Tistrella mobilis: one gene and its partner. The protein of the gene in region 1 interacts with the protein of each later gene in a pairwise test. Links are inferred from orthologs where the notes say so. Each region holds a gene or a part of one and is shown on either strand. Other genes may lie near its edges.

What was found. The genes of interacting proteins can lie anywhere in the genome.
Region 2: the proteins of P7L68_RS21850 (region 1) and ftsA interact in binary tests that used the Escherichia coli proteins (3 or more experiments, as listed by UniProt). The link is inferred for Tistrella mobilis from one-to-one orthologs.

What each region holds. Positions count from the first base shown.
Region 1 is NZ_CP121017.1:3,615,985-3,622,102, forward strand. What follows is about bases 509-3,463. They hold P7L68_RS21850 (rod shape-determining protein), read right to left. Parts: upstream 2,529-3,463; coding sequence 1,488-2,528; downstream 509-1,487. Other genes in these bases: mreC (rod shape-determining protein MreC), read right to left, coding at 509-1,307; P7L68_RS21855 (2-isopropylmalate synthase), read right to left, coding at 2,820-3,463. Outside these bases: rod shape-determining protein MreD, read right to left, coding at 1-385; more of mreC, read right to left, coding at 402-508; more of P7L68_RS21855, read right to left, coding at 3,464-4,442; P7L68_RS21860 (hypothetical protein), read right to left, coding at 4,613-4,786; P7L68_RS21865 (DUF6065 family protein), read right to left, coding at 5,116-5,877; P7L68_RS21870 (EamA family transporter), read right to left, coding at 5,898-6,118. UniProt on the Escherichia coli protein: Forms membrane-associated dynamic filaments that are essential for cell shape determination. Acts by regulating cell wall synthesis and cell elongation, and thus cell shape.
Region 2 is NZ_CP121017.1:1,207,018-1,211,592, reverse strand. What follows is about bases 1-2,851. They hold ftsA (cell division protein FtsA), read right to left. Parts: upstream 2,119-2,851; coding sequence 883-2,118; downstream 1-882. Other genes in these bases: P7L68_RS11280 (cell division protein FtsQ/DivIB), read right to left, coding at 2,205-2,851; ftsZ (cell division protein FtsZ), read right to left, coding at 1-802. Outside these bases: more of P7L68_RS11280, read right to left, coding at 2,852-3,149; P7L68_RS11275 (D-alanine--D-alanine ligase), read right to left, coding at 3,137-4,051; murB (UDP-N-acetylmuramate dehydrogenase), read right to left, coding at 4,048-4,575. UniProt on the Escherichia coli protein: Essential cell division protein that assists in the assembly of the Z ring. May serve as the principal membrane anchor for the Z ring.

The DNA of each region.
Region 1 (6,118 bases):
TGGTGACCCACACCAGGCTGCAGGCGACCAGTGCCACCGCCGCAAAAGCCGCCCAGATCAGCAGGAACGACTTGCCGCGGAAGACTTTCCGCTGGCTGACCAGGATCGCCCGGACCACCAGCAGCACCAGTGCCGTCTGGCCGAACGGTCCCCAGCCGATCGCATCCTCCACCAGCCCCAGAATGAAGACCGACCAGTAGGGCAGCCGGTCCGGGCGGTAGATGCTCCAATAGGTCACCGCGATCAGCACCGGCCAGGGCACCATGGCGGTGCCCCCCAGGCGCGACCAGGGCGCTGCGGCGATGAGCACGAAAGCAAGGCTCACCAGGAAGGGCACCGAAGCCCGGACCTGGCGGTCAAGCTTCTGCAACAGCGTGTCGTTCATGCCCCTCCGCCGGCCGTCACTGGCTGCCGGCCGGTGCCGGTGCCACCGGCAGGGCCGGCGAAACCTCGGGCGCCCCTTCCGGATGCAGCTCGGTGCCGAGCAGGATGCGCACGAAATCCAGCCGCCGCCAGTCCACGAAGGGTTCGACCCGGATCTGGCCCTCCTCGACCGAGATCACCCGGCCGACGGCAAGCCCGGGCGGAAAGATGCCGCCCTCGCCCGAGGTCACCACCCGCGCGCCCACATCGGGCACCACATGCGGCGGCAGATAGGCAAGCGCCGGGCGCGGCGAATTGTCGCCGGCCAGTATGGCCCGCTGGGCGGCCCCGTCCGGGGTTTCCACCGTCACCGGCACGCGGCTGTTCAGGTCCGAGAGCAGCAGCAGACGCGACGAGGTCTCGCCCACTTGGATCACGCGCCCGACCAGACCGGCCGAGGTGACGGCGATGCCGTCGCGGGCCATGCCGTCGCGGGCACCGGCGGAAATCAGCAGGGTGCGCACGAAGGGCCCGCCGGTATCGGCCAGAATCCGGGCCGACAGGAAGCGCTGTTCCGGGTCTGGCACCACGCCCAGCTGCCGGCGCAGGGCCGTATTCTCGGCCGCAAGCCTGAGTGCCACCTGCTCCCAATGGCGCAGGCGCTCGTTCTGTTCGGTCAGCCGGGCATTCTCGGCGGCAAGATCGGTCAGGGTGCCGATCCGGTCGGTCAGCCCGGTCAGGCTGGCGACCGGGCGCGAGAACAATTCCAGCGCCGGCATCGAGGCGTCGGCGATGGCGGTCCGCAGATCGGTGACGGGCACGACGTCGAAACGCGTCGCGATCATCAGGCCGACGGACCCCACCACCAGCGCTCCGAAAGCGAAGCGATGGGCGAGCTGTCTGAGTGGCTGAGCCACGGCGCGGCCGTATCCGAGCGGCTTCACCGGAGCGTACTCCCCAAGGCTGAGGGGCTGGACTGGCCTTCAAGCATGACATGACGACGGCCGGGACGCCATGGTCCGGACATCATCATGACCGCAGGGCAGGTCTTCCCGGATTGCGGGCATGGGGCGCGCGTCCCCGGAAAGACCTTGAGAAGCGGGTACCCACAGGCAGGTCGCCGGTCAGTACTGCTCGTAGAGAACGTGCTTGAGCTTCTTCATCTCTTCGAGCGCCCGGCCGGTGCCCAGCGCCACGCAGGAGAGCGGGTCATCGGCGATCGAGACCGGCAGGCCGGTCGCATTGCGCAGCACCAGATCCAGATTGCCGAGCAGCGCCCCGCCACCGGTCAGCACGATGCCCTTGTCGACGATGTCGGCGGCGAGTTCGGGGGCGGTATGTTCCAGCGCCACCTTCACCGACTCGACGATCTGCCCCACCGGCTCGGCCAGGCTTTCGGCGATCTGGCGCTCGGTGATCACGATCTCGCGCGGCACGCCGTGCATCAGGTCGCGCCCCTTGATCTGCAGCACCTTGCCGTCGCCATCGGCCGGCGGGCAGGCGGAACCCACCTCGGTCTTGATCCGCTCGGCGCTCGATTCGCCGATCAGCAGGTTATGATTGCGGCGGATATAGGCGATGATCGCCTCGTCCATCTTGTCGCCGCCCACGCGCACCGACCGCGAATAGACGATGCCGCCCAACGACAGCACCGCCACCTCGGTGGTGCCGCCGCCGATATCGACCACCATCGAACCGGTGGGCTCGGTGACCGGCAGGCCGGCACCGATCGCGGCGGCCATCGGCTCTTCGATCAGGAACACCCGGCGCGCACCCGCGCTTTCGGCCGATTCCTGAATGGCGCGACGCTCCACCGCGGTCGAACCCGAGGGCACGCAGACGATGATCTGCGGGCTCGCAAAGGTGCGACGGTTGTGCACCTTGCGGATGAAGTGCTTGATCATCTCTTCGGCAACTTCGAAATCCGCGATCACGCCGTCACGCAGCGGGCGGATCGCTTCGATATTGCCGGGTGTGCGGCCGAGCATCAGCTTGGCCTCTTCGCCCACGGCGAGGACCTGCTTCTTGCCCTTGACGTTCATGATCGCAACCACCGACGGCTCGTTGAGCACGATACCCCGGCCCTTCACGTAGACGAGCGTGTTGGCGGTGCCGAGGTCGATGGCCATGTCGGCCGAGAGAATGCCGAGGAGGCTCGAAAACATGTAGCTGGCTTTGCTCGCTGGATCTGACTGTCAGTGCCCGGACCGGGGGTGCGCCGGCGGCGTCGAAGCCTGCGCCCCGGCCACCGTCCGGGCTGCGCGCAAGGGTCTGCGCACTCTGGGACGGACGGGGGCGAACGCGGCGAGATTACGCCACAAACCGCACCGCATTGAAACCGTCAATTCGGTGTCGGCGCATCGAACGCGACGACGCCCGCACAGGGAACGGGCGGGGCCGTTCCCGGGCGGGCGTCGTGTCCGGCGGGGGCGCCGAAACGGGAAAGTCGGGCGTGATCAGATGGCGGCGCTGCGGATCGACGGATCCGCCGCCTCTTCCGGTGCATCCGCCGCCTTCTCCAGCAGTTTGGCGAGGGCGTTCACATAGGCGCTGGCCGAGGCGACCACGGTGTCGGGATCGGCGCCGATACCGCCATGGCTGCGGCCGCGGGCGCCGAGACGTACGGTCACGCGCGCCTGGGCATCGGTGCCTTCGGTCACGGCATGAACCTGGTAGAGCTGGAGCACCGCCTCGTGCGGGATCGCCTGACCGATGGCGTTGAAAGCCGCATCCACCGGGCCGTTGCCGCCGGCGCTGGCAGAGCGGGCAACGCCGTTCTGCTCGATGGTGATGGTCGCGACATGGTCGACGCCGATGCCGCAGGCCACGGACAGCGCAGTCAGCTTCAGGCTTTCACCCTCATGCCCGGCGCCATCGGAGACCAGGGCGACCAGATCATCGTCGAACACGGTCTTCTTGCGGTCGGCCAGGTCCTTGAAGCGACGGAACGCATCTTCCAGCGCGTTGTCGCCCAGCTCGAAACCCAGCTCCTTCAGCTTGGTCTTGAAGGCATGGCGGCCGGAATGCTTGCCCATCACCAGCGACGACTTGTTCACGCCCACCGATTCCGGGGTCATGATCTCGTAGGTCTGGGCATTCTTCAGCATGCCGTCCTGATGGATGCCGCTTTCATGCGCGAAGGCGTTCCGGCCCACGATCGACTTGTTGTACTGGATCGGGAAGCCGGTGACCGACGAGACCAGCTGCGAGGCCTGGGTGATCAGGGTGGTGTCAATGCCGGTGCCCACACCCATCAGATCGGCGCGGGTGCGCATCGCCATCACGATCTCTTCCAGCGCCGCATTGCCCGCGCGCTCGCCGATGCCGTTGACGGTGCATTCCACCTGACGGGCCCCCGCCGAAACCGCAGCCAGCGAGTTCGCCACCGCCAGCCCCAGATCGTTATGGCAATGCGCCGACAGGATCGCCTTGTCGATGTTCGGCACATTGTTCCGGATCGCGCGGATCAGGCCGATATATTCCTCGGGCATGGTATAGCCCACGGTATCGGGCACGTTGATGGTGGTGGCACCGTTGGCGATCGCCACCTCGATGGCCCGGTACAGGAATTCAGGCTCGGTACGGGTGCCGTCTTCGCAGGACCATTCGACGTCGTCGGTGAAGCGGCGCGCGAAGGAGACGCTGTCGGCGATCGCCTCCAGCACCTGCGCCTCGTCCATGTTCAGCTTGAACTTGCGGTGCAGCGGGCTGGTGGAGATGAAGGTGTGGATGCGGCGGCGGCGGGCCGGCTTCAGCGCCTCGGCCGCGCGCTCGATATCGGCATGCTTCGCGCGCGCCAGGCTGCAGATCACCGCCTCACGCGAGCGCTCGGCGATCTTGTAGACCGATTCGAAGTCGCCGTTCGAGGCGATGGCAAAACCGGCCTCGATCACGTCGACGCCCAGGCGCTCCAGCATCTCGGCGACGCGCAGCTTCTCGTCCAGCGTCATGGAAGCGCCGGGGCACTGCTCGCCGTCGCGCAGCGTGGTGTCGAAAATCACGACACGGTCACCGGCATTGACCTCGGCGGCACGGGTGGTGTCGACCGGCTGACGGGCGGGATTGGTCTCGGTGGTCATCGGGAACTGCCTTGCTTCGAAGAGAGACGGGCCGGGGCCGCGGGCGATGCGGATGAGGATGGGCCCGGACGGGAGCGGCACGCACCGGCATCCTGCGCCGGGCATGCGGATCTGTCTCTTGTCCCCTGAGCGTGTGTCACCCGCGGTTTACGCAAGTGACCGTACGGCGCTCAGGGGCCGATAAGTCGAAGCGAAAGGGCAAGGCCAAGGAGGATGACGATCACGCCACCGGAGGCCATCAGGAACAGCTCCGCGCGCCGCGCCTCGGCACGTGCAATCACCGCTGCCCGCGCGGTGGCGCGGCGGCGTGCGGCAATGGCGGTGTGGCGCGGATCGTCGTACATCTGCTTCCGGGTTCCCGGCTGTCTGGTCCTGGTGGGTGTCTGGTCCCGGCGGTGCGTCACCGCCGTCGCGTAAGGCTCATACGGATGGTGGCATCTTATGGACCACGTCTGACCGCATGATGGCCGACATCGCGACGCTTGTCGACCGGGTATTCCGGCTTTCCGTGACCGATCCGGTTCAGACCCGATCGATAACAGTGTGATTGACCTTATGCGCAGGTCGAGCACAGTGTCCAGGGAGAAATGCGAAATCCCGATGTTTTGTGTCGGATTTCCCGAAACCAGGGCAACTTTCTTGTCCTAATTGCCGGATCGCAGCGCCGGACCGATCAATCCCCGCGCCGGATAAAGGGCGCGAGTTTCAGCCGGGTGCGATGGGGGGCCCCGGCCGTGCCGCCTTCCGGTGTGCGGCCGCGGAAATAGTCTTTCTGCCACCCCACCCGGCGTTCACTGCTGGCCTCGTCACCCAAGGCTTCGATGAAGGCCGACCGGCCGGCGACGAAGGCGGCGTGGGCGCGTTCGGTGTCGGGTTCGCTCGCGATCGGGCGGATCTCGGGGCGCATCGCCTCAAGCAGCGCCGGCAGCACCGGCACGATGGCGGCGAAGGGCTCGCCCGTCTCGAACCGCACCGGCGTGTTCACGCGGGTGAAGCGCCAGTTCATGGTGAAGCCGAAGGGCGACCAGCCGGTTTCCACCAGCCCCTGAAGGGCCGCGATCGCATCCTTGGGCCGGTTGACCGGCCCCTGCACCATCAGCGCCACCTCGGGTGCCGTGCGAAACAGCCAGGGGACGTGGAAGGTCAGGATGCCCGATCCGAAATGCCCGACCGCAGGCACCGCCGCCGCGGGGTCGTCGGGCGTCACCACCACCCCTGCCGGCGCCTCGTCCCCCGTCCAGACCGCGGTGAACCCGGCCGGGTTCAGCAGCTCCCACCCCCAGGCATTGGCGATGGCGAGCGGCAGGCAGCGATAGGCGAAGCCCTGGGGGGTGGCGTCCATCCATGGCCGGTCCACCGGTGCCGGCCGGATGGCCGGCCCGTCGGCGCCCAGGGAAAAGGCGGTCAACCGGGTGATGTCGTCAGCGTCGCTCATGGGCCCAAAGACTAGCGTCTTCAGGCCAGCAGCACCAGCAGCACGCCCAGGATCACCGCCAGGCTTCCGGGGATGTCGGCAGCCCTGGGCGTCTCGCCCAGCAGCAGACGGCCCATGATGACGGTGAAGACCAGTTCCACCTGACCGAAGGCGCGCACCAGCGCCGCGGTTTCCAGGGTCATCGCCCAGGCCCAGCCGGCCGAGCCGGTGACGCTGAGCAGGCCCACCAGCGAGGAACTCC
Region 2 (4,575 bases), 2.4 Mb from region 1 along the record:
TGTTGATCAGCACGCCGCGCGCGCCCTTCATCGACACGTCGTCGAGCAGCGGGTTCGAGATCGCGGCTTCGGCGGCCTCGATCGCGCGGTTGTCGCCGCCGGCCTCGCCGGTGCCCATCATCGCCTTGCCCATCTCGCTCATCACGGTGCGGATGTCGGCGAAGTCCAGGTTGATCAGGCCGGGCATGACCATCAGGTCGGTCACGCCGCGCACGCCGGCATAGAGCACGTCGTCGGCCATCTTGAAGGCATCGGCGAAGGTCGTGCGCTCGTTGGCGACCCGGAACAGGTTCTGGTTCGGGATCACGATCAGGGTGTCGACATATTTCTGCAGCTCGTCGATGCCCGAATCCGCCAGCCGCATGCGGCGGGTGCCTTCGAAGTGGAAGGGCTTGGTGACCACGCCGACGGTCAGAATGCCCTTCTCGCGCGCGATCTGGGCGATGACCGGCGCCGCGCCGGTGCCGGTGCCGCCGCCCATGCCGGCGGTGACGAACACCATATGGCTGCCGTCCAGATATTCGGAGATCTCTTCCATGGTCTCCTGGGCGGCGGCGCGGCCGACCTCGGGGCGCGCACCCGCACCCAGGCCATGGGTGATCATCTGGCCCAGCTGGATGCGGCGTTCGGCCTGGCTCTGGTTCAGCGCCTGCGCATCGGTGTTGCAGACGATGAACTCCACGCCTTCCAGCTGCGCGTTGATCATGTTGTTGACGGCGTTGCCGCCGGCGCCGCCCACACCGACCACGGTGATCCGCGGGGTCAGCTGCATGCTGTCGGGGATACTGAGATTGAGGGACATGACGTGTTGCCTCCTGGTCGCTCGGACTTGGATCCGCCCCCGCCGCGATCGCCGACACGGGGACGGGAAACTTCAGGGTTTCAGAAATTCGATTTCAGCCAGCGGCCCAGCCGGCCGAAGGTGCCGCGGCCGGCATCCGGTCCGGCATCGCGCTCGCCCACCTCGCCCCAATCCGCCACGGCATGGGCGATCAGTCCGGTGACGACCGAGAAGCCGGCGCCGCCGGACTGTTCCAGTTCTCCCGAGGCCGCGATCGGCCGGCCGAGCCGGACCTGGCGGCCCAGAACCCGGCCCGCGAGTTCGCGCAGGCCCTGCAGCTGCGACGCCCCGCCGGTCAGCACCACGCGCTTGGCGCCGACCTCGGCAAGGCCGCTCTTCTCAAGGCGCTCGCGGATCAGCTCCAGGGTCTCCTCGACCCGGGGGCGGACGATGTTGACCAGAAGCGAACGCGGAACGTTCTGGACGCCATCGGGCTCCCCCACCCGGGGCAGTTCGATCAGTTCACGGGCATCCGACGGGGTTGCGATCGCCGATCCGTACAGCGTCTTCATCCGCTCGGCATGGACCAGCGGCGTCTCCAGCACCTGGGCGATGTCGCGGGTGACATGCAGGCCGCCGACGCCGAAACCGTCGACATGGATCAGGCTGCCGTTGAAGAACACGGCCATGGTGGTGGTGCCCCCGCCCATGTCGACCACGGTGGTGCCCATGTTGCGCTCGTCCTCCACCAGGCAGGCGAGGCCGGCGGCGAAGGGCGAGGCGACGACCGCCTCGATCTCCAGATGGCAACGGGCGATGCACAGCTCCAGATTGCGCCACGGGCTCGACTGAGCGGTCACCACATGCATGCTGACGCCCAACCGCTCGCCATACATGCCGCGCGGATCGCGGATGCCGCCGGCATCGTCGATCGAATGATCGACCGGCAGGGCATGCATCACGGCCCGGTCGTCGCCCAGAAACATGCGACGGCCCTCGGCATAGATCCGGCGGATATCGGCATCGGCCACGGCATGGCCGGCGATTTCGACCTCCAGATCGATCAGATGGCTCGACATCACCGTCGACGGCAGTGCCACGACCACCCGTTCGATGGTCTCCCCCGACATCTGCTCGGCCGCATGGACCGCCGCCAGAATCGAGGCCTCGGCCTGTACCATGTCGACGATCAGCCCGGCGCGCAGGCCGCGCGCCGCCTGATGGCCGATGCCGCGGACGCGCCAGCGGCCATGGCCGTCACCTTCGGCGATGAAGCACACCACTTTGGTGGTGCCGATGTCGAGTGCCGCAATCAGGCCGCCGCGCCCCTTCGCCATGTTTTCCCACCTTCCCGCTTGTGCGATACACACTGAGTGGCCCTTGGGGCCGTTCGGAGTCCGTCGTCTTCTTCGTCGTCAGATCGTCAGGCGTCGAGACCGGGGCCGGTCGCAGCCACCCCCGGCGGGCGCTTGACCACCGGCTTCATCCGCTCGGTCAGGGCTGCCGCATCCGTCAGCCTGACCGCGAACTGGCCGGCGATCCTGAGGTCGACCGAGGTGATCGCCTTTTCGAGGATGCCGTGATCGCGCTCCACCTCGGCGAGGCGCTTCCAGGCCTCCACTGCATCCCTGGCCGGCAGGCGCACCACCACGCCGTCCTTCAGATGCACATCCCAGCGCCGGCCACCGACCCGCACCCCGGCCACGAAACGATCAGCCAGATCGGGGGCGGTCTCGACCAGATCCAGCAGCTGCGCCACCAGCTGCGGGGCGTCGTCGCCCACCACCACCGGCAGATGGGCGAAGCGGCCGACATCCACGCCTTCGATCAGCGCGCCCTTGCGGTCGACCAGGATATGCCCCTCGCCGACCTGCCAGAGGGCCGCCGCCTGACGTTCGCGGATGCGGACATAAAGCGTGTCCGGCCAGCGCCGTTCGATCGAGGCGCGCTCCACCCAGGGCAGCTGTTCCAGCCTGAGGCGCATCTGATCGAGATCCAGCGCCAGCATCGGCGTGCCCTGGTCAACAGCCATTGCCCCAAGTACCTGTCCGGGCTTCGTTTCGTACCGGCCTTCCAGGTAGATTTCCTTCACCGCCAGCCCGAGATGGCCGGCCTGGACCACCGCAAAATCATGAACACCATCCGCCGCCGTCTCCGCGGTGCCGGACGACCACAGCCACCAGCCGGCGCCGCCGACCAGCGCCAGTACCCCCAGCCTGCGCCCCCAGATGGCCGCGGGCCGCAGCCATTTCGGCCGACGCCGGCGACGACGCAAGGCTTCCGCCAGGGCGGCTGCTTCCTCCGCGCCTTCGAAGCCATGGGTGGTGACCCGCTTGACGCGGATGTCTTCGGTGCTCAGGCGTCGCATGCGGCGTGCTCCACCATCCATCTGACCAAAGGTCCGAACGCGATCCCCGCGGCGGCGGCCTGTTCGGGGACCAGCGAGAGCGGCGTCATGCCCGGCTGGGTGTTCACTTCCAGCAGGATCAGCCCCTCGGTGCCGGGCTTCGTATCGTCCCAGCGAAGATCGGCGCGGCTGACACCGCGGCAGCCGAGCGCCCGATGGGCCGTCTCGGCGATCTCCTTCGCCCGCGCGGCCAGTTCTTCCGGCACCGGGGCCGGAACCAGATGCACCGCGCGGCCATCGGTGTACTTGGCCTCGTAGTCGTAGAAGTTCTGAACCGGCCGGATCTCGGTCAGCCCCAGCGCCTTGCCGTCCATCACGCCGACGGTCAGCTCGCGGCCGGGAATGTAGCGTTCCACCAGGACCACGGGCCCGTGGGTCCAGCTGCGGTTGCCGAGCGGGGTCTCACTCTCGTCGCGCACGATGCGCACGCCGACACTCGATCCCTCCTGGGCGGGCTTCAGCACATAGGGAACGGGCATCGGGTGTTCGCGGCCGATCTCGTCGATATGCATCACCCGGTCTTCGGCCACCGGCAGGCCGGCGGCGGCGTAGAGCCGCTTGGCAACCGGCTTGTCCATGGCGATGGCAGAGGCGAGCAGGCCGGAATGGGTATAGGGCAGCCGCATCAGGTTCATCACCCCCTGCACGCAGCCATCCTCGCCGAAACGGCCATGCAGGGCGTTGAACACGACATCCGGGCGGATCTCGGCCAGCCTGGCCCCCAGATCGGCACCGGCATCGATCTCGGTCACCCGATAGCCCTCGCCGCGCAGCGCCTCGGCACAGGCGCGGCCGCTGGTCAGCGAAACCTCGCGTTCCGCCGACATGCCGCCCATCAGTACCGCCACATGCTGCGTGGTCATGCCTCGCTCCTGCTTTCGTCCGTGATTGCGCCGGGCACCGCGCCGGCCGGGCGGCCGATGCGACGGATTTCCCAGGTCAGTTCGATGCCCGAAGTGGCCCGCACCCGTGCACGCACCTCCTCGCCCAACGCCTCGATCTCGGCCGCCGTGGCCCCGCCGGTGTTGATGAGGAAATTGCAGTGCCGCTCCGACACCTGAGCGGCACCGATCTGCAATCCCCGGCAGCCGGCCCGGTCGATCAGTTCCCAGGCCCTGGCGCCTTCGGGGTTGCGGAAGGTGCTGCCGCCGGTGCGGGACCGGACCGGCTGGCTTTCCTCGCGCTTTGCCCTGATCTCGTCCATCCGCGCCCGGATCCGGGCCGGATCACCCGGCCGGCCGCGCAGACGGGCAGCGGTGAAGATCCAGTCGGCCGGTGCGGCCGAGTGGCGATAGCTGAGCCCCAGCGCCCCGGCCGGCACCTCGTGGATGCGCCCGGCCCGGTCGACCGCGGTGGCAGAGACCAGGACATCGGCGATCTCGGCACC